Regions from separate parts of the Actinoplanes sichuanensis genome, predicted to be linked through region 2. Evidence: riboswitches for the same ligand, from Rfam matches in the RefSeq annotation. Region 2 holds a riboswitch; the other holds the start of a gene.
What was found. Region 2 has a riboswitch for cyclic di-GMP ahead of Q0Z83_RS51510 (Calx-beta domain-containing protein). Riboswitches for the same ligand answer to the same signal wherever they lie in the genome.
Positions count from the first base shown of each region.

Region 1: it holds a riboswitch for cyclic di-GMP, as region 2 does, so the genes downstream of both, Q0Z83_RS40405 (hypothetical protein) here and Q0Z83_RS51510 (Calx-beta domain-containing protein) in region 2, are expected to answer to the same signal.

Region 1 is NZ_AP028461.1:8,812,033-8,822,831, reverse strand. Features, by position in the region: gene Q0Z83_RS40410 (DUF5305 family protein) at 1-2,627, opposite strand, end outside; gene Q0Z83_RS40405 (hypothetical protein) at 2,729-3,139, opposite strand; cyclic di-GMP riboswitch class I at 3,157-3,231, opposite strand; gene Q0Z83_RS40400 (ribonuclease domain-containing protein) at 3,461-3,880, opposite strand; gene Q0Z83_RS40395 (hypothetical protein) at 4,155-5,807, opposite strand; gene Q0Z83_RS40390 (sensor histidine kinase) at 6,456-9,035, shown strand; gene Q0Z83_RS40385 (roadblock/LC7 domain-containing protein) at 9,032-9,439, shown strand; gene Q0Z83_RS40380 (DUF742 domain-containing protein) at 9,483-9,845, shown strand; gene Q0Z83_RS40375 (GTP-binding protein) at 9,826-10,443, shown strand; gene Q0Z83_RS40370 (uroporphyrinogen-III synthase) at 10,449-10,799, opposite strand, start outside.
Region 2 is NZ_AP028461.1:11,221,053-11,231,851, reverse strand. Features, by position in the region: gene Q0Z83_RS51520 (ABC transporter ATP-binding protein) at 1-291, shown strand, start outside; gene Q0Z83_RS51515 (ABC transporter ATP-binding protein) at 288-2,249, shown strand; gene Q0Z83_RS51510 (Calx-beta domain-containing protein) at 2,312-5,569, opposite strand; cyclic di-GMP riboswitch class I at 5,663-5,741, opposite strand; gene Q0Z83_RS51505 (Calx-beta domain-containing protein) at 6,046-10,799, opposite strand, start outside.

The DNA of each region.
Region 1 (10,799 bases), 2.4 Mb from region 2:
GTGGTGGATTCCGCCTGGGTGGTTTCGGTCATAGCCGACGGTTCTAGCCGGATCGCTTCCGGAGCGGGTTCGGGTTCGATGCCCTCTGGACCCGCGGGTTCGGTCGGCGCAGGCTCGGCCACAGTGCTTTCGGATTCGGTCGTTGGTCGTCCGGGCCCGAGGGCGGTGGCATCTGGTTCTACCGTTGACTGTCCGGGCGCGGCGGTCTGGGCCTTCGGACCCGTCGTTGAATGTTCGGGCTTGGCGGCGTGGCCGACTGGTTCTGCGGCTTCCGCGCCCGGTGAGGGGGTGATCACCTTCGCCTGAGCGACGGGGTGCTCCGTTTCGGCCGCATCTCGGTCCGGGTCCTCGGTCCCGGCCGTAACCTGGCCCCGCTCGAAGGGGAGTAAATCCGCCTCGACTTTTAGTCCTTCCGGGTGCGCGGACGATGTGTCCTCGGGTATGTGCGTTTCCGGTGGGATGGCGAGCGCCGCCGGGTCCTGTTCCGGCTGCCCGGAATCGGACGTAGATTCTGGCGACGTCTTCAGTTCGGGTTCGGCGGCCAGACTGGTGCCGGATTTGTCAGTGGTCGACCCAGGCAGGGGAGTGCTGGCGGAGGCTTCGTCCGTCGGAACCCGTTCCGGCTGCAGATCCATCGCTTCGACAATGGCCTCGGCGGTAACGCCGGTCCCGGGACTCTGGGCGGCATCGGTGGTCACATCCGGCCCACCTGCTTCGAGACCGCCGGCGTCGAAGGCCGATTGCGTCGGCTCGTCGGGGGAGAACGCGATTTCGGATGCCGCCGTCATGGCTGCCTCGGGAGCGGGAGCGCTGGGGGTCTTCGCCTGTGCGCGGGTGCGTTTCGCGGGGGCTTTCGCCGGAGCGCGTTTCGTGGGGGCAGCCTTCGTGGCGGTCGTCTTCGCGGCGGCCTTGGCGGCTGCGGTACGAGAGGCGCGTTTGCGGGGCGCCGTCTTGTTCACCGGGGCGCCTTCGAGCCTGGCAGGGTCTTCGGCTTCCCGCAGATCGGCTTGCAATTCTGGTGGCGTCTCGGGAACCGGCGGCAGTTGCAGAGGCGGTACAGTCCCGGCCCCGGGGGCGACCCGCCCCGAGGGAGAGGAGGCGGCCGGCTGCCTCTCAACCTTCGCCGGGACGACCGGAACCAAGTTCGGCTCGATCCGATACCGGTAGAGGATGCCTTCATCCCGAACCACGAAGTCGTCCGCACCATCAGGCCGAGTCCAGGTGAGGATCAGTTGCCCGTATTTCTCAGCAAGCTTCACCAGCGCCGGGAAGGTATCGACAACGACGACAGGCTTACCAGGAGGGCTGGCCATCGGCTCCACCGGAACGATCAGGTGTGGGTAGCGGCGCTGGATCTGGGTGCGAGTTCGCAAGGGCACGTGCCCCAGCGCCATCCATGCCACGATTCCGGCTCCGGCCAATGCAGCGAGGATCAGATAGACGGCATACTTCCGAGCAGAGGCCGCGGTGACCAGGTCGTAGCCGAAGGCGCCGATCTGACGATCCTGAATCCTGCTGCCTACCGAGGCGCTCGATTGATCCACCACTAGTGACTGTGGGCCGCTGGTGAGCGTGAGGAGAAGCGGAGAAACGTTCAGGGAGATCTGCGGCTCGAAGACGGTACCGTCGTTGTGCTCTACGCGAGCGGTGATCGCGAGGGTAGTTCCGGTCATATCTGCCCCGATCGCCGTGCCGGCGGCTGCAATGCGCTGATCGATGGCTTCAAGATTGATTTGAACCGTCCCGGTATATCGGTCAGTCATGAACTGTTGTGGCTGGGACAACTGAAGGGTCTTGTGCCAGCCGTTTTGGGCCGCGAGGCGACCGGTAACCTCGATCCGGCCTGCCTCTCCCCGATAGTTCAGGTGGAGATCGATCAGCCCGGCAAGTTTCCGAAATACCGGATCCGGTGAGTAGACGGTCGTTCCGTCGTAGGCCGCAGAGTGCGGTACTTCGGCAGAGTAGGCGAAGGTCATCGATTCGCCGGGTCTTCCAGTTCCCGTAACGATCTCGGTGACCGGCTTAATCCATCCAAGTGAGCCGAGTGCGAGGCCTAGGACGCCACACACAACGGTGACTGCGGCTAACACTCGAAGGGCGGGGTGTAGACGGCTGACCGCCTTGAACACGGCCGCTGCGGTTGCCCAAGAGCCGCCTCCGCCAGACATGCCCTTCACTCTCTTCCTGCTGCGACCACGCAGTATGTCGCGCCTCGACTTGGCGCGGGCCGCTCCACCACTGACGAACAAGAAGCCGAGCATCCCCAGCCCGGTAGGACTGAGCAGGGGCTGGATCCAGGTGCCAGCCTTGGGGATATGCAGGACGGCACGTCCGATCAATTCATCGGACTTGGGCTGGGCATGGTCGATCGACTTGTTGTTGTCCCCTTGCAAGACAAACCCAGTATCGGCACTGCCGCCGATGATCCGGTGCAAGACTTCTACGCCGTCCGTGCCATCGTATGCGGCAATCTGTCCCACCTCGTATGAATCGAACTTGAGGAGGATTACGAGATCGCCAGCGTGGTACGTGGGTTGCATGCTGATGCCGTGGGTTACGACATATGACAGTTGTTCAGTTTTGATGCCCCACGCACCGATGGCCGCCGTCGCAAGGACGGCGGCCATGACTAGACGACGAATCGACGGGCGAATGTTGACTCCGTCAAACGATGAGTCGGGTGGGTCTCGACGAGACCCACCCGAACCGAGGCTCGTTATTCAGCCTCTCATGAAACCTGAACGGCGACGTTGGTAAGCGCCGTGAAGTAGGCGCTGCTGCCATCGGCATTGCACTGCCACGTGTTGGTGGTGCGAACGCAAGTGGGCGTGGCATCGGTGGCGTTGGTTACATCACCCGTGACCGTGACCACGACCGTGGGCTGCGGGCTCGTTGACAGGGCAGCGCCGGCGTCGTCCATGAGGTTGAAGTGCAGGCCGGTGATCTTGTTCGGGTCGGAGCCGTCGAAGTCAAATGCAAAGGAGGACATGACCGCACCCTTGACGCCGAGCGAAGCCTTTCCGCCGACGAAGGTGGACGCAGGCGCCCCACTAAGGCCTGAAGCGGTGAAGGCGGTGGAACCGGCGGCGACGGCGCCGGCGACGGCGACGCCGCCCAGCAGCTGGATCATGTTGCGCATATGTGTGTCTCCCCTTGGTCGGTAGCCCAGCCGGCCTCGTGGGCCCTGTGGCTTTGCGTCCCCGGCTTGCGACGGGTTTGCGTTTGTCGGCCGAGCGGGTGCTCGTTGCTTGCGCCAGTTGTTTCGGTCGGGGAGGGGGCCTGCTGATGGTTCGGGGGACGGTTTTTCGCGGGACTTTCAGGATTTCGCTGCCTTAGATCAGCGGCGGTGTTATGCGGTTGCCGGTTGGTTGCGGGGAACGGGCAGCCATGCGGTAACAGCCACAAACGCAAGCGCGGCGGTCGTCGGGGGACGGCCGCCGCGCGTACAGAAGAAGAGGGTTTAAAGCTTGTAGAAGGTCACGTAGTGGTCGGGGGTGAAGTAGGCGACCCGGGTGCTGCGGTTGACCACGATGCGGTAGGCGTCGCGGGAAGCGCCTCGGGCGCGGGAGTAGACGTCGTATTCGCTGTATGTGGCGGTGGGGAGCTGGCCCTCGCGGTTGTAGAACTGGCCGCCGGTGTAGTTGTAGTTGCCGTAGGGCCAGGAGTACCAGCCGGCCGACGTGGGCCAGCCGAGGGACTGCCAGCCGGTGAAAGCGGTACGCGCGGCCGAACAGCGACTGATCGTGCAGGTGCTGTAGACGGCCGCCTGAGCCGCGTCGGTCGACGTCGGTGACACGACCGCGGGGGCGATGAGGGCGGTCCCGGAGAGGGCCAGGACCAGGGCCAGGCCGGAGAAGAACCGGCCGATGCGGGTGATCATGTTCGGACTCCCGATGTTCGGTGGGGGATGAACCCGGACATCGACAATCGTCACTTCTTTGAGTGCTTCGCGGTACCTCCCGATCCCATCATTCCATCGGCGTTTGCCGATGTTTTACGGCGGCGAAACTCCGGCGGCAGGGCTCTGGCCAGGAGTTCACGACGATGCAACCGGGGGAGAGGGCGGCGGCAACGTCGATGTGACGCGGTGGGCGGCGGCAGGTGATGACGAAGGCCCGGACACGTGATCGTGTCCGGGCCTTCGACGTTTCTGGTCAGGCTCCGCCGAGGCCGTTGACCCAGTTGACGTACTCGTCTTCCTTGCGGCCCTGCGCGCTGGGCGCGGTGGGCGGTGGCGCGATCGGCGTCGGCTGGGGCAGTGGGGCGCTGATCGGCGTCGGCTCCGGGGTCAGCGGGGCCCGCTGTGCGACCCGCGGGTGTTCGGCGGTGTCGATTCCGGTGCGTGGGCCGGGCTGGGTGGCGGCGAAACCGTTGAATGATCCGGTGTCGCCGGTCAGTGCCGGCGACGGCGAGGCGGGCTGTGGCTCGGGGGGCTGTTTACGCGTACGCCATCCGCGTCGCAGACCGCCTGAGGCCTTGGCGGGCGCCTGCTGCTGTTGCCCGGAGAAACGTGGCTCCGCGGAAGCCTGGCTGTAGGAGCCGGGGGGATAGACGGTGGCCGGCGCGACACCGCCGGGCAGGGGTGCCGGGGGATGGGTGACGGCCGGTGCGACGCCGCCCGCGGAAGGAGTCGGAGGGTAGGCGGTGGCCGGCGTGGCGCCGCCCGGTAGGGGCGCCGGGGGGTACGCGGCGAACCCGGACGGGGCCGAGCTGCTCAGGTCCTGCAGCGGGTGTGGGCGCTCGGCGACCGCCACTGGGAGGACGCCGGTGTCCGAAGGACGCAGCTCGTTTTCCGGGCGGCGGGCCGCGACCGCCGCGGCCTGCGCGATGGCGGACTGCACGGGTACGTCCCGGCGGGGCAGCGTGGCCCGACCGGAGGCGGTGACGGGTCCCGGCTCGGGCTTGGCGTCGGTGGGTGTGTCGGCGACCGGGGTCTCCGGCTCAGGGGCCCGGGCCGGCTCAGGTGTGCTGCGGATGATGGCGGCCAGCACCGAGCCGAGCACGCCGGCGCCGGCCGCGGTCATCGCACCCCAGTAGGGGTCGAGGCGGAAGCCGCCGGCCGCGGCGGGGCCGGCGATCAGATAAGCCACGGTCAGCAGTGCCGGACCGGCGAGTCCACTGAGGGCCACGGTGATCGTCGGCATCTTTCGGCCGCGGGCGACCCATCCGACGATCAGCCCGGCCAGCAGCGCGATGACCGGCATGGTGGCGAACTGGGTGTGCTCGACGACCGCGCCGGGGATCAGGTCGCCTTCGAGGACGCCGAGACGGGCGGCGTCCTGGGTGCGGCCGGGCAGCAGGGACGGCGCGAGCGAGATCAGGGCGACGGACCAGACGGCGACGGTCAGGGTGGCGACGCTCCAGCGGGCGACGGCGCGGGCCGCCGCGGCGTAACCGGCGAAGATGCCGGTGGCCGCGCCCAGGCCGGCGCAGATGCCGATGACCAGGACCGGCTGCACGCCGGCGATCTGGGCGGCGCGGGCCGGTTGCATGGTCAGCGGTAGTACCGCGAGGGCGCCGAGACCCGCCGCCAGGCCCATCCCGAGTGCGCCGCCGGCGCTGACCGGGCGCGCTGACCAGCGGGGACGCAGGCCGGTCGCGACCACGGCACCGATGGCGGCGGCGGTCATGGTGATCCATGCGACCCAGGCCAGTTGCGCTGTCCATTGGTCACGCTGAGTGAGTTCCAAAGTCTGGTCGAGCCGCACCATGCCCAGCCCGTAGGCGATGCCGAGTTGACCGGCCCCGACAACCGCGGCCGCCATGGTGGTGGCGGCCAGCAGCTTCAGCCAGCTCCGAAATGCCATGGTGGGCACGTTACGGAATGTTCCACATGATGCGCCAGTCCGGGGTCGTCTTCTTAAGGCAGCCTAAAGTCGCGTGCGTCTATGATCGACGTTCATCGATCAAAAATCGGTCACTTACGGTGACTTGCGGGCAACTCCCGAGCGACTTGCCAACTGTTGAGTCCAGAGTGGACACTGTCGCGCACGGACAACGAGTCCGTCATGTCACGCCAAACCTTGTCAACGTGTTCATCGAGGTCGCGGGACAGAACTCCCACATAGTGGTTGGAATCCTGATGGTGTCCGGTGATCATGACCTCACGGACGGTTGTGCGTGACGTATTCGTGCACGTCAACACCGGGCGAGTTGACGCCGGGCGAAGTCGCGCGCACTTATCACCCGGACAGCGGAGCCTTTTACAGGAGGATCCAGACTTCCCAAAAGGCCTGGCGTTCTGATGAAATCGCCGCCGTGCCGGAAACGGCGCGGGCCTTGCTGCGGCCATCGGACGGGGCCGGACCGCGGCCCGGAAGGGGCCGCCTCCCGCCGTGGCGCGGAGTGGGGACGACCGTGAAGGAGATGTCGTGAGCACGGGATCCTCGCCCCTGGCTGCGCGACGGGGCCTACGGAGTCAGCGGCGGCCACGACTTCGGAGCCGGCTCGCCGGCATGCTGGTCCTCCCCCTGCTCGCGGTGGCCGGTGTCTCGTCGATGCGGCTGCTCCAGGTCGGCCAGGAGGCGAGTGACGCCGAGCGGGTCGCGCAACTCGCCGAGCTGGGTACCGACATCTCCAACCTGAGCCGACTGCTGCACGACGAGCGGATGGCCGCCGTCGAGTTCCTGGCCACGCCGGACGGGCCGGTCACCGGCTTCCGTGAGGCGGTCAAGGCGGTCGACTCGCAGGCGCGGGAGTTCCGTACCGACCGGGCCGCGATCGTACTGATCCCGGAACGGGTCGAGACCCGCCTCACCGCCATCGAGGCCCAACTGGGCAGCCTGACCGACCTGCGGACCGCGGTCGACGCGCGCAGCGTGCCGGGGTTGGCCGACGTGGCGCAGCGCTACGGCGCCGTCCTGGCCGGCCTCGACGGGTACGAGAACCTGCTGAGCCAGATCGCCGAGCGCGGTGAGGTCGCCGACGGCCTGCGTACCGTCGCCGCGTTCACCGAGTTGGAGAGCGCCGCCACCGAACAGGCCGCGTTGGCGTACATCGCCCGGGCCACCGACAGCCTCGACGCCGAGCGGCAGCGGGCGCTGATCGCGGCGCAGGCCACCCGCGCCTCGGCCCTCGCCGACCTCCGTGAGGTGGCCACCCGCGACCAGGTCGCCCTGGTCGACTCGGTGCTCGCCGATCCGGCGATCGCCCGTGCCGACGAGCTGAGCGCCCGCCTGACCGGTGACGGAGCAGCCGGTCTGGACGAGGTCTCGGATGCCTTCGGTGACGTGACGGTGCTGTTCCGTGGCGTGGAACGGCAACTGGAGGAGCAGACCGTCACCCTCGCCGAGGACGCGCGGACCTCCACCACCCGCCTGGCCACCGTCGAGTTCATCACGGTGCTGGTGGTCCTGATCGCGACCGTCACGATCGCCGTCTATCTGGGCCGGTCACTGCTGCTCTCGGTGCGCCGTCTGCGGGAGGGCGCCCTCGCGGTGGCCAGCCGGGACCTGCCCGAGGCGGTCAGCCTGCTCCAGGACGTGGAGAGCCTCGGTGAGGGCGGCGTCGACCGGATCGTGGCGCAGAGCCGTGACCCGATCAACCTCGCCGACCGTGACGAGTTCGGCGAGGTGGCCGAGGCGTTCAACATGGTCCACCGGGAGGCCATCCGGGTCGCCGCCGAGCAGGCCGCCCTGAGGATCAGCCTCTCCACCATGTTCCTCAGCCTGGCCCGGCGTAGCCAGTCGCTGGTCGACCGGATGATCGGCGAGCTCGACCAGATCGAGCGGATGGAGGAGGACCCGAAGCGGCTGGCCCGCCTCTTCGAACTCGACCACCTCGCCACCCGGATGCGCCGCAACGACGAGAACGTGCTGGTGCTGGCGGGCGCCGAGGTCGGCACCCCGCGCCGCGAGGACGCGCTGCTGATCGACGCGCTCCGGGCCGCCCAGTCGGAGATCGAGCTCTACCACCGGATCGAGTTCGGCACCGTCGACACCGACGTACTGATCACCGCGGCCGCCGTCAACGACGTGGTCCGGCTGATCGCCGAACTGCTCGACAACGCCACCCGCTTCTCCGCGCCGGACACCGTGGTGATGGCGCAGGCCGGGCGGCTCGGGGAGCACGCCGTGATCCGGATCGAGGACCGCGGCCTGGGCATCTCCGCCGAGCAGATGGAACAGCTCAACATCAAGCTCAGCGAACCGGCCGATGTGGACGCCTCGGTGTTCCGGCTGATGGGTATCGCGGTGATCGGCCGGCTGGCGTCCCGGCACGGCATCCGGGTCGAGCTGCGACCCGGGCCGGAGGGCGGTGTCGTCGCCGAGGTGACGCTGCCCGCCGACATCATCGTCATGCCGGGCGCGCCGAGCCCGCTGCCACCGCGGGCGGCCAGCTGGACCCGGCCGGGACCGCCGCCCCAGTTGCCGATCGGGATCCCCCGCAGCCCGGAGGCACGGCCGGTGGTGCGTACCGCTCCACCGCCGGCCCCGGCTCCGGTGCGGACGGCGCCTTTGGGCGTACCCATGTCCGAATTGGATTTGAACCCGACGCCGAACCGCCCGAAGTTGCCGACGCGGGTTCCGAAACCTGTGGATCCGGTTCCCGCCGCCGAAGCGGCACCGGAGCCCCCGCCCCCGCTGGCGCCGCCCGCGTCCATTCAGATGGAGATGCAGCACAGCTGGTTCGAGGGTGAGGACGAGAAGGCCGACAGCCACGGCATGCCGACCGCAGGGTACGCCCCGCCGCCGACACCGCCGACCGCTCCGGCCCAGCCCGCCCCGAAACCGCGCCCGACCAACGGGGACGAGCGCTGGCGGACCGCGGCCGACGAGGGCTGGCATCGCGCCATGGCGGCGTCCGACCCCAAGGATGCCGGTATCACCCGGTCCGGGCTCCCCAAACGGATCCCGCAGGCCCAACTCGTCCCCGGCGGAGTGGAGGCCACCCCGCGGGCGCAACAGCGGCGCAGTCCGGATGAGGTTCGCGGGCTACTTTCCGCGTATCACAGAGGAGTGCAACGAGGGCGGACGGACGGCGTTGCCGAGACCGCCGCCGCGGCAACACAGGCTCCTAAGGAGAACGAACAGTGACCAGGCCCCCCACCATGCACGACATGGGCTGGCTGCTCAGCAACTTCGCGGACAGTGTCGCGGGCATCGCGCACGTGATCGCGGTCTCCGCCGACGGGCTGCTGCTGGCCTCGTCCCGGGACCTGCCAGGTGATCGCGCCGACCAGCTCGCCGCCATCACCTCCGGCGTGGTCAGTCTCACGGACGGCGCGTCCCGGATGTTCAACGCCGGCGCGGTGCAACAGACCATCATCGAAATGGACAGCGGCTATCTTTTCCTGATGTCCATCAGCGACGGTTCATCGATGGCGGTCCTGGCAGCGCGCAGTTGCGATGTCGGTCAGGTCGGCTACGAGATGGCCCTGCTGGTGGAGCGCGTCGGCGCGGCATTGTCGCCAGCGGCGCGCGAGGCCGTCAGCCACTAGTCGCCGGGGTTGATCGCCCTGGCGGAGACGAGGTGACCGCGACATGACACAGCCGCATGATCCCCGGGGCAACCTGGTGCGGCCGTATGCGGTCACGCGCGGCCGGACCGAACCGAGCCGGGACATCCCGATCGAGGCGCTCCTGTTCGCGAGTCCGGCGGCCGTGCAAGAGGCGCGGTTCGCCGGACACGACAAGTACCGCATCGCCGTGCTGTGTGAGCCGAAAGCGATTTCGCTGGCCGAGCTCGCGGCGCACACCCGGTTACCACTGGGGGTAACCCGGGTGCTCGTCGCCGACATGGTCGCCGACGGATTGCTACAGCTGCACAGTGCCGCTCCCAAGACCGGCTTCACGGAGCGGATGGACCTGCTGGGAAGGGTGTTGGGTGGACTTCGCAAGCTCTGAGGAGCGGACGCGGCCGAATCCCGCCGAGATCACCTCCGCGAAGATCGTGGTCGCGGGTGGCTTCGGCGTGGGTAAGACGACTCTCGTCGGGGCGGTCTCCGAGATCGAGCCACTCACCACCGAAGCGGTGATGACGGTGGCCGGCCAGGGGATCGACGACGCCTCCAAGGTGCCGGAGAAGGGCAGCACCACGGTCGCCATGGACTTCGGCCGGATCACCATGGCCGAGGACCTGATCCTCTATCTGTTCGGCACACCCGGGCAGACCCGGTTCTGGTTCATGTGGGACGAGCTGATCCGTGGCGCGGTCGGCGCGGCCGTGCTGGTGGACACCCGCCGGCTCACCGACGCGTTCGCGCCCCTCGACTACTTCGAGAACCGGCATCTGCCGTACCTCGTCGCGGTCAACTGCTTCGACGGCGCACCGCGCTACGAACCGGAGGAGGTCCGGGAGGCGCTGGCCATTCCGGCTCGGGTGCCGCTCGTGATGTGTGACGCCCGCCACCGCGACTCGGTGAAGTCGGTGCTGATCAGTGTGGTCGAGCACGCGATGACGACGCTGGTGGCCGAGCACGAGCGGGCCACGCCCGTCGGCTGATCCCCTCAGAGGGGGATCCGGTAACCGCGTTTCACGACGGTCTGCACGACTCCGGGCACGGCCAGACCGGCCCGGAGTCGGGCCACCGCCATCTCGACGGCGTGCTCGTCGGCGCCACGGGGCAGGGCGTGGAGCAGCGCGGCGCGGGACAGGACCCGGCCGGGGGAGTTGGCGAGCGCCCGGAGGACCGCCATCGGGGCGGGCGCCAGCGGACGGAGCTCGCCGTCTACCACCGCGGCATGGCCGCGGAGGGTGATCGAGTGGCCGGACACCTGGAACGTCACGGCCCGTTTCGGCAATTCATCCACGATGGTACGAACCAGCGCGCTCAGCCTGGCCCGGTGGGGAGTGGCCAC
Region 2 (10,799 bases):
CGCACGCTCGTACACCGGCCGGAGATCTACCTGTTCGACGACTCGTTCTCGGCTCTCGACTACGCCACCGACGCGGCGCTGCGAGCGGCCCTGACCGACCACATCGCGGACGCCACCGTGGTGATCGTGGCACAGCGGGTCAGCACGATCCGCGACGCCGACCGGATCATCGTGCTCGACGACGGCAAGGTGGTCGGCACCGGCACTCATGAGGAATTGATGGAGACCAGCCCGACGTACCGCGAGATCGTCCTGTCCCAGCTCACGGTCGAGGAGGCGAGCACCCGATGAGTCAACCTCAACGCCGTGGGCCCGTTCCGGGCGGGCCGCCCGCCGCTCGCATGATGATGGGCGGTGGGCCGCCGGAGAAGCTGCAGGACTTCAAGGGCTCCACCAAACGCCTGCTCGCGCTGCTCAAGCCACAGCGCCTGTTCGTCGGCGGCGCACTGTTCTTCGGCGCCCTCGGGGTCTTCCTGTCGGTTCTCGGGCCGTACCTTCTCGGCCACGCCACCGACGTGATCTTCGGCGGGGTGATCGGTCGGATGCCCGGCTTCCCGCCCGGTGCCACCAAGGACCAGGTCATCGAGTACCTGCGGGCCAACGGCCAGAACACCCAGGCCGATCTGCTGTCCGGCGTCGACTTCATCCCGGGGCAGGGCATCGACTTCGACCGGCTGGGTCAGGTCCTCGCCTGGGTGGCGCTCGTCTACGTGTTCGCCTGGGTCTTCGGCGTGCTGCAGGGCCGGCTCACCACCCGCGCCGTGCAGGCCGCCGTCTACGACCTGCGGCAGCAGGTGGAGGAGAAGCTCGGCCGGCTGCCGCTGTCCTATTTCGACAAGCAGCCGCGCGGTGAGGTGCTGAGCCGCGCCACCAACGACACCGACAACATCGCGCAGACCCTGCAGCAGACGTTCGCCCAACTGGTGACGGCCCTGCTGATGATCGTCGGCGTACTCGGGATGATGTTCTGGATCTCCCCGCTGCTGGCGCTGATCGCGCTGGTCACGGTGCCGCTGTCGATCTGGCTGACCACCGTGATCGGCAAGCGGTCCCAGCCGCAGTTCGTCGCCCAGTGGAAGGTCACCGGGCAGCTCAACGGCCACATCGAGGAGATGTTCACCGGGCACACCCTGGTCAAGGTCTTCGGCCGGCAGGGCGAGGCGGCGGCGACCTTCCAGGAACACAACGAGAAGCTGTACGCGTCGAGCTTCCGCGCCCAGTTCGTCTCCGGACTGATCCAGCCGGCCATGATGTTCATCGGCAACGTCAACTACGTGCTGGTCGCGGTGGTCGGCGGTCTACGGGTGGCGTCCGGCTCGCTGAGCCTCGGCGAGGTGCAGGCGTTCATCCAGTACTCCCGCCAGTTCAGCCAGCCGCTCACCCAGGTGGCCAGCATGGCGAACCTGGTGCAGTCCGGGGTGGCGTCGGCGGAGCGGGTGTTCGCCCTGCTCGACGCGCCCGAGCAGTCCCCCGATCCGGCTCCGGTCGAGCTCGACGGGGTGCGCGGGCGGATCGCGTTCGAGGACGTGTCGTTCCGTTACTTGCCGGACAAACCGCTGATCGAGAACCTGAACCTCAGCGTCGAGCCCGGACAGACCGTCGCGATCGTCGGACCCACCGGCGCCGGCAAGACCACCCTGGTCAACCTGCTGATGCGGTTCTACGACGTGACCGGCGGCCGGATCACTCTGGACGGTGTGGACATCGCGACCATGCCGCGCGAGCAACTGCGCGAGCAGATCGGCATGGTGCTGCAGGACACCTGGCTGTTCGGCGGCAGCATCGCCGAGAACATCGGGTACGGGGCTTCGGTCTTCGACGAGGCAGCCATCCATCAGGCCGCCGAGGCCGCCCACGTCGACGGGTTCGTGCGGATGCTCCCCGAGGGCTACGACACGAAGATCGACGAGGAGGGTTCGAACGTCAGCGCCGGGCAGAAACAGCTGGTCACCATCGCCCGGGCGTTCCTCGCCGAACCGAGCATCCTGATCCTCGACGAGGCCACCAGCTCGGTCGACACGCGTACCGAGGTGCTGATCCAGCGGGCCATGGCCACCCTGCGCAGCGGCCGGACCAGCTTCGTCATCGCGCACCGGCTCTCCACCATCCGCGACGCCGACGTGATCCTGGTGATGGAGAACGGGTCGATCGTCGAGCAGGGCACCCACGAATCGCTGATCGCCAGTGGTGGGGCGTACGCCCGGCTCTACTCCGCGCAGTTCGCCCAGGCCGTCGCCGAAGTCGACTGACCCGGCACACACAACGGAACGGGGGCGGCCTCTCGGCCGCCCCCGTCTCGTATCACCAGGACTTACTTGATGGTGACCTTCTTCTGAGCCGAGTACCCGGCGTTGATACCCATGCTCGCGTCACCGGCGACCCAGGCCCGCAGCGTGACCTTGGACTTCGTCTTGACGCTGATGGTGCCCTTCCAGCCGCTGTCAGTGGTGGTGCCCTTGCCGATGGTCACCCACTTGCCGCCGGTGTAACGCTGCACCGAGACGGCCTGGCCGGCCATCCGCGGGTTGCCCGCCACCGAGACGCTCAGCTTGCCCTTCTTCGAGGAGCTCGCCGAGAAGGACGGCAGCTGCGTCACCTTGACGGTCTTGACCGCCGAGTTGATCTCCTGCGACCGGGCGACGAACGCCCAGCCGGAGGCGAGGGACTTCGGCGCCAGCTCGAAGTAACCGTCATCGTCGGCGGTCGTCTCGCTGATGTACTTGAAGGCCTTCGGGTCGGTCTCCGGGAGAGCGGCGCCCCACAGCTCGACCGTCGTGTTCGGAGCGGCCGTGCCGACGAACTTCGCCAGGCCGACACCCTTCGACGGACCGGTCGCGCTCAGCGTCGGGGTGACCGGGTCGGCCTTGTCCTCCGACTTGATCGTGACCGTGCCGTCGCCCCGGGTCACCGCCGCACCCGTCGGGGTGGCGACGCCCAGCTTGACGTGGAACTCCTCGTCGTTCTCCTTCAACTTGTCGTCGATGACGGGAACGTTGATCACGGCGCTGAGGTCACCGGGCTTGAGGGTGATCATGCCCTTCGAGCCCTTGTAGTCCTCGTCCTCGCGAGCGCTGCCCGGAACCGTCCACCAGGGGATGTTCACGGTCTGCGTGGTGGACTTGGTGTTCTCGTCGAAGGCGAAGTCCACGTGGACGTCGACCGACTTCTCCCATTCACCGATCGACTCGTCGCGGATCGAGGCCGCCGGCGGAAGGTCCGCCGGGTCGTCATTGATCCGGAAGGTGGCCGTGGAATCGGTGAAGCCCTGCGGCGATGCCGTGGTCTCCTTGACCTCGATGCTGAACGTCTCGAGAGGCTCGTCGGCGTCGTCCGGCGCCAGGTAGATGTCACCCAGCGTTCCGGTCAGTGCGGTCTGCCCCTTGGTGATCTTGATGGGCGTGGTGGTGAATCCGGCCGGCAGCTCGAAGTCCGTGCCCGGAGTCGCCGGGTTGTCTCCACTACCCGCCACGACGAGGCTCAGGTCGTAGGGGTACTGCGAGACACCGGTGAGCGTGCCGGCTACCCGGATCGAACCGCTCTCGGTCCCGCTGATCTGGGTGAGGTTCACCGTCGGCTTCGCGTCGTCGTTAGTGATCGCCACTCGCGCCGAGTGCAGGACATCTGCTGTGAGGTTGTCATTGACCACGGTGCTGGTGGTGTCGATGTCGACGATGAATGCCTCGTCCCGTTCGAAGACCGTGTCTCCGTTGATCGGGAATTCGAGGAAAGCCGACTGCTGACCGGCCTTGATCGTCGTGCTGCGCACGGCCGGCAGGTCATAGTCGTTGTCGCCGACAGTGAGGCCCGAGTTGACACCGGTCTCGGTTGCGCTGCCCGGCGTGTTGAACGTTGCGGTGAACAGCACATCCGCCGCCGCCGGACCGCTCAGGGTGATCGGCACCTTGGCGGTCGTGGTGCCGGTGTTGCCCTCGACGATCGAGACGTCCGCAGTAGTCCAGGTCGGCGCGACGTCGTCCGTCGGGTCCTCGGTGATCGTGATCGTCTTGGTGGCCTCGGCGACCGTCTTGGTGCTGCTGCTCAGCACCACGTCGAACGTCTCGTTGCCGGTCTCGTCGATGGTGTCACCGATGATCGTGACCGGGATCTTGCCGCTCCATGTCGCCCGGGTCGCACCGACCGGGATGGTGAAGCTGCCCGCGGTGCCCTTGTAGTCGACACCGTTCAGCGCGGTGCCGTCCTTGAAGGAGTAGTCGACCTTGATCGGCACCTGGAAGGGGCCGGCCGTGGAGGCGTTCAGGGTGACCGCGATGTTACGGACGTTCTCGCCGGTCGCGAGCTCCTTGAAGGTGGTGCCGCTCGGAAGGCCGTCGGCCGGGTCACCCGCGGTGGTCAGGTCCAGCGTGGGACCGGAGTCGCCGTCGTTGATGACGCCGGTGCCGGTGGCGGTACCGATCGTCACGCCGGTCGGCGTCGAGATCGTCACCTTGGTGTTCTCGGGCCCCTCGAAGGCGGTGTCGTCCTTCGCCTTGACCGCGATCAGGCGGCCCTTCGAGTACGCGGCGATCGGCACGTCCGCGGCCACGGTAACGGCCGGGTCGAGGTCGGCGGCGACTGCCGGGTTCGAGTCGGGAAGCGTCGTTCCGTCGCCCGTCAAGTACTTGACGTTCAGCGACGTCGAGTCGGACTGCCGATCCAGCGTCAAGGGGTAGTTGAGGTAGCCCCCTTCATCCGCCGCCGGAGCGTTACCGATGGACGCCACCGGCGCCGGATCGTCGTCCGTGATAGTGATCGTGCTTTTATCGGAGTCGGTGACCCCGGACTTGACGATCACCGGTGTGCCCGCGGACTGCACCTTGAAACTCTGACCACCGGAGTTCGTCTCGTCGACGGCGTCGTCGTAGAGCTCGACGGTCACGCTGCCCGTGTAGGAGTACTCGGGAATGGTGATCGTCGCCGTCGACGGCAGTGCCGTGTAGTCACGGAGCTCACCGCCGGTGGAGACCGCATCCGCGATCGTGGCGCCGGCGCTGACCGTCGCCACCGGCAGGGTCACCGGGTGGGCAAGGGTCTTGTCCAACGTCGCCGTCACGGTGACAGTCTTTTGGACTGTCGCGCCCGAAGCGTTCTTGGACGCGGTCTCGGCGACCGACGCAGCGCTCGGCGAAAGGGTGAACACGGGGTAGGCCGCGTCCGCGACCGCCCAGATGGTGCCGGTGGCGGTCTTGGTGTTGTCCAGCGCGTCCGTCACAACGAGGCTGAATGTCTCATCAGCGTTGTCACCATCCGCGACCGTGTCCACGGTCACGGTCACGGTGTTGGTTCCGCCGGAAGCCGTGCCGGGGAAGGTGTAACTCGTCCGGCTGGGCGCGGTCGTGTAGTCGGTTCCGCCTGCGACAGCATGCCCGGTTCCAACACCGGTCACCGCGGTGGCGATGGTCTTGAAGGTGGCGGCTGCGGCGCCGGTGTAGGTCAGGGTGAAGGTGACCTTGGAGCCTTCCCAGGCGCCGGCGTCGCTGATGATGAGGTTGTCGACGCTCGCGTGGGCTGGGGAGCTGACCAGGGCCACCGGGATCAGACCAGCAGCCGAGGCGGCAATCGTCGCCAGCACTGTCCGGATCCGCTTCCGTCCCCAGAGCGTGAACGGCACCCGCTCTCGCGGCGCCGTTTGGATGGGTCGATGACGCATTCTCTTCCTGTCTCCTTCGGCGGCTGGGCTACCTCCAGCGGGGAGGCCCCTGGCTTTGCGTCCCCGTCTCGCGACGGGTTTGCCTGTTCGGGTACCGCACCTAGGGCGGTTCGGGGTGCCGATTCGAAACCGGCTCTCAGCAGCGCAAACACCGGATTTGATGATCCGCGTGAGGCGGCGCCAACTGCAATCTAACCGGCGTATCGGACCGTTCGCGGCGGAACGGGTTTTTCGGTAGAAAGTCCTTCACATAGCCGGGAAACGGCCTGGTCGCGTGGCTCTGACCGGCCCGCGACGGCACCCTGACCAGCGGCGAACTGTACTCGCCGCCCGGGGTGGACGTCCCGGGAAACGGGTGAAGGGCGGTCCGTACGGACCGCCCTTCACCACGTTCGGACCTATTTGACCTTGACCGTCCGGGCCGGTGAGGTGCCGGCGAGGATGCCGAGCGACGGGGTCGCGGCGATCACCGCGCGGAACACATTGTTCCCGGCTTTCAGGGAACGCACGGTGGTGGAGTACTTGCCGCTCGCGTTGAGCTTGCCGTCCTCCAGGTCGTCCCAGCCGCCCTTGACCTGCCGCTGAATCGTTACCTTCTGTCCGGGTTCGTCAGGGTCGCCGGAGACCGTGAGTGTCGCGGTGCCCTTGGCGTTGGAGACCGCGGTCAGCTCCGGATCCTGCCGCACCTGGATGGTCTGGACCGGCGAGATCAGCCCACCGGCACGGACCTGAACCCGGTAGCCGTGGGTGAAGTTGGGCCGGAACGAGTAGGCGCCGTCGTCGTCGGCCTGGGTGGTGGCGGCCACCTTGAACGTGCCGCCGGAGACGCCCGGCGCGCTGAGCAGCTCGACCTTGGTCCCGGCGGCGGCCGTACCGCTGATGGTGACCCGGCCGGTGCCGGTGTTGCTGGCGGGCGCGCTGACGGTAGGCGCCTTCGCCTTGTCGTCGTCCTCGATGGTGACCAGACCGTCCGGCTCGGTGACCTTCACGTCGGCGGGCGACGCGGAGCCGAGCCGCACCGTGAAGGTCTGGTCCGACTCGTCCTTGGTGTCGCCGAGGATCGGCACCGTGACCGTGGCGGTGGTGGTGCCCGGAGCGAAGGTGAGGGTGCCGCCCGACTTGGTGTAGTCCTTGCCCGCGTCGGCGGTACCGTCCACGGTCTGCCACGGCACGCTGATGATGCGTTCGGTGCTGGTGGCACCACTGAATCGGAGGTCGACGGTGAGCGAGACCCGGCCGTCGCTCTCACCGACCGACGCGCCGTCGATGGAGACGGTCGGCGGGGTGTCGGCCGGGTCGTCGTTGATGCGGAAGGTGCGGGTGGTTCCGGCGATGGACACGGTGGCCGACTCGGTGTCCTCATCGATGCTGTCGCCGGGGAAGCTGATCGCGCCGAGGCGGAGCCGAGTACCGCTCGGGGTACCGCCGGGCACCGTGACCGGCGCCTGCTCGAGTTCGTAGTCGTCCGGCTCGGCCGCATCGTCAGCCGCCGCCGCGCCGGCTGCGGCTGACGTGTCGATCCGATACTCCCGCTGCGCCACGCCCTTCACCGTGCCGAACAGCTCGATCGTGTCGCCCTCGGCCACGGTGGCGGCGGTCGGTTCGAGGCTGAACGTGGGTGCGGCATCGTCGTCGGTGATCGCCAGGGTGACCTCCCGCGGACTGCCGACGGCATCGTCCTCGCCGGCCGCCAGTGCGACGGTGACCTGTGCCTTCTCGTCACCCTCGTACACGTCGTCGGGGCGGATCGGCAGATTCACCGTCGCCGACCGGGCGCCCTGCGGGATGCGTACGGCCGTGGGGGGAAGGTCGTAGTCGTCGCCGCCGGCTCCCGGGCCGGTGTCGGTGGCCGTACCGTCACGAACGCCGACGGTGAGGTCGATGTCGCTGGGCGCCGCCGTGCTCAGTTCGACCGTGACGCCGGCGCTGCCGGCGCTCTCCCGGACGGTCAGCGTGTCGGTCGCCGAGAACGACGGGCGGGAGGCGGAGTCGTCATCGTCGATGGTGATGACGGCCAGATCGACCGCTGCTCTGACGTCCGCCGGTGCGAGCCCGGTGGCCTGCACCATGAACACCTCGGACGGCTCGAAGCGGTTGTCGTTGGTGATCGGCACCCGGATCGTGCCGCTCGTCGCGCCGGGCTGGATGACCAGCGGGTTCGACGAGATCGGGGACCCGAAGTCGTCGGCGCCCGCGGATGCCGGAGTCGTCAGGTACTGGATCGAGATCGGACGTTCGGTCGAGGTGGCGTCGTTGCCGGTCTCGTAGCGCAGGCTCACCGGAATCTCGGCGACGCCGGCGCCCTCCGACACACTGACGGTCTCGACGCCGACCGCCGGTGGCTGGTCGATCGGGTCGTCGAGGACCCGGACCCGGGTGGAGACGGCCGGTTGTCCGGGATCCGCCAGGTTCTCCAGCGTCACCTTGACCGACTCGACGTCCTCGTCGATCTTGTCGGCCGCCAGTTTGACCGAACCCACCGAAACCGGACCGGTGCTCCCTCCGGGCAGGACGGCCCGCGGTACGGCGGAGAAGTCGACCGCCTCGGCGGGATCGGCGCCGTCGGTGGCGTCTCCGCTGAGGTTCATCAGGAAGTCGATCGGTTCCTGCGCCACGCCCTCCGGTACGGCCATGACGTCGACGGCGCCGCCCTCCTGCCCGGTGACCGGGTTCAGGGTGACGGAGGGGACCGGGTCATCGTCGGCGATGGTCAGGGTGCTCTGCTGCGGCGTACCGACCGCATCCGTCTCGCCGGTGGCGAGAGCCACCGTGACCTGCGCGGATTCCTTCGGCTCGAAGACCGCGTCGCCGATGATCGGGATGGTGATCGTGCCGGTCGTCGCGCCGGCCGGGATGGTGAGGAGGAGCATCGGCGTCATGTAGTCGTCGCCGCCCGGACCGGATCCACCGTGCCGCGCGGTCCCGTCGGTGGTGGAGACGGCGAACTGCACCGGGGTGAACGTCGGCTCGCTCAACGAGACCGTGATCTGCGCGGCGGACTGTCCCTCGGTGACGTACACGTCCGGGGTGACCTGGAAGGTCGGTACCGGGGCCGCGGGGCCCTTGATGGTGACGGTGGACGAGGTGGCGCCGAGGTCGGCGTTCCTGGTGTTGCCGAGCAGGACGAGGAACGATTCGTCGCCTTCGGCGTCGTCCGCGTCGGGCAGGGTGGGTACGGCGATGTCAGCCGACGTGGTCGACGGGTCGAAGACCAGCGTGCCGGTGGTCGTCTGGTAGTCGACGTCGGCGGTCGCGGTGTTCGGGGCGGTGCTGTAGTCGACGGTGACGACCTTCTCGGTGGACGTCGCGGTGTTGCCGGGCACCGCGGTGAAGTCGAGGTTGACCGGCACGAACGCGGTACCCGCCTCGTTGACCGAGACCTGCCCCGCCGGGATGACCTTGGGCGGCAGTTGGGTGTGCCAGTCCCGGATGGTCCCGAACCCGGTGGAGGTGCCGCCCTCGAGGTCGGCGGCGACCTTGATGGTCTCGTCGTACTCGTCGGCGGAGTCCATGGTGAAGTCCAGGGTTCCGACGTCGACCCGGGTGCCGCCGGGGGCGAGCGTGCCGGACAGGGTGAGGCCGGTCCGGGTGAAGTCGGTCTCCTCAGCCGGGTCACTGCCGTTGAAGACGTCGCCGCCGACCGTGGCGGTCCACGGCAGCGGGTCCTGTGCGGTGCCGGTGGCGGTGAACCAGACGCCGATGCCGCCGGTGCCCTCGGACTGGTCGAAGCCGTCGAAGGTCAGTTTCGGGGCGGCGTCGTCGTTGACGATCGTGAGGGTGCCGGTGCGCGGTTCACCGCTCACGTCCTGGTCGCCGGCGGGCGGGCTGACGATGATCGCCGCGGTCTCGTCCTTCTCGTAGACGGCGTCACCGTTGATCTGGACGTCGAAGGTGGCGCTGTACTGACCCGCGTCGAAGTGCACCGAACTCGGGACCGTGAAGTCCTGGCCGCCCGCGCCGCTCCCGGTCCGGACCGCGGTGCCGTCATCGGCGGTGATCGGCAGGTCCAGCGGGACCGCGGTGGGGTGGCTCAGCTTGACCGTGAAGGTGGCCTGGGTGGCCGCCCCACCCTCCTCCTGCGCCACGGAGCCGACGGCCGCGATCCCGGACGGGCCGTCGTCGTCGATGATGCTGAAGAGATGGTCCCCACCACCGGAGAAGGGGACGGTGGTGTAGATGTGCTGCAGCCTGATCAGGAAGGTCTCGTCGGCCGGCTCCGCGGTCGTATCGCCACGGATCGGCACGACGATCTGCTTGGTCATCTCCCCCGGCTCGAAGACGATCTGCCCGGGTTGGACGAGATCGAAGTCCACCGACGGGGTCGCGGTGCCGGCGAGAATCTCGTAGTCCATCTGGATCCGGGCGTCCACAGCCATACTCAGCCGGACCTCGAAGACCTGGTCACGGACGCCCGCGTGGCCCTCGAAGATCTCACCGACCGGGGTCACCGAGATCACGCCGTCGAGCATCTTGCCGGTCGCGGTCAACGTTCCGGCGATCGCCCCACCGGTGTCGGTGATCGTCAAGCCGACCGTCTCCGAACCCGGTTCGGTGTCTCCGTCGTACCTGGTCCGTACATCGATGGTCTTGGTGATCTCGCCCGGCTGGAACGTCACCCACTGGTCGTAGATCCGCTCGTAGTCGACGTCTCCGATGGCGGTGCCGTCGGTGGTGGAGACCCGGATCGTGATCGGCGAGCCGCTCGGCCGGTCCAGCGTGACCGGGAACCGGATCGTCTGCCCCTCGACCACACCGGCGGCGGGCGTGCCGACGCTCACCACCGGCGGCGTCTCCTTGATCGTCAGCGTGCCCCAGCCGTTCCCCATGTCGGCGTTCCTGGGGTTGAACAGGGAGATGTTGACGGTCTCCTCCGGTTCGACGACCGAGTCCGCAGTGGTCGGGATCGTGAGCGTCGCCTCGGTGGCGCCCGGGGCGAAGGTCAGCGTTCCGCTGGTCGGGCTGTAGTCGTCGGTCTCGGTCGCGCTGCCGGGTTGGACGTTGTACTGGACCGAGATCGGTTTCTCGGAGCCGGTGGTCATGCCGCCGTTCCAGGAGTAGTCCAGCTTCACCGGCACCGTGGCGGGCCCGCCCTCGATGACCGTCAACGGCGTGCCCAGCATGATCCGCGGCGGCTGGTCGTTCCCCGAGTCCC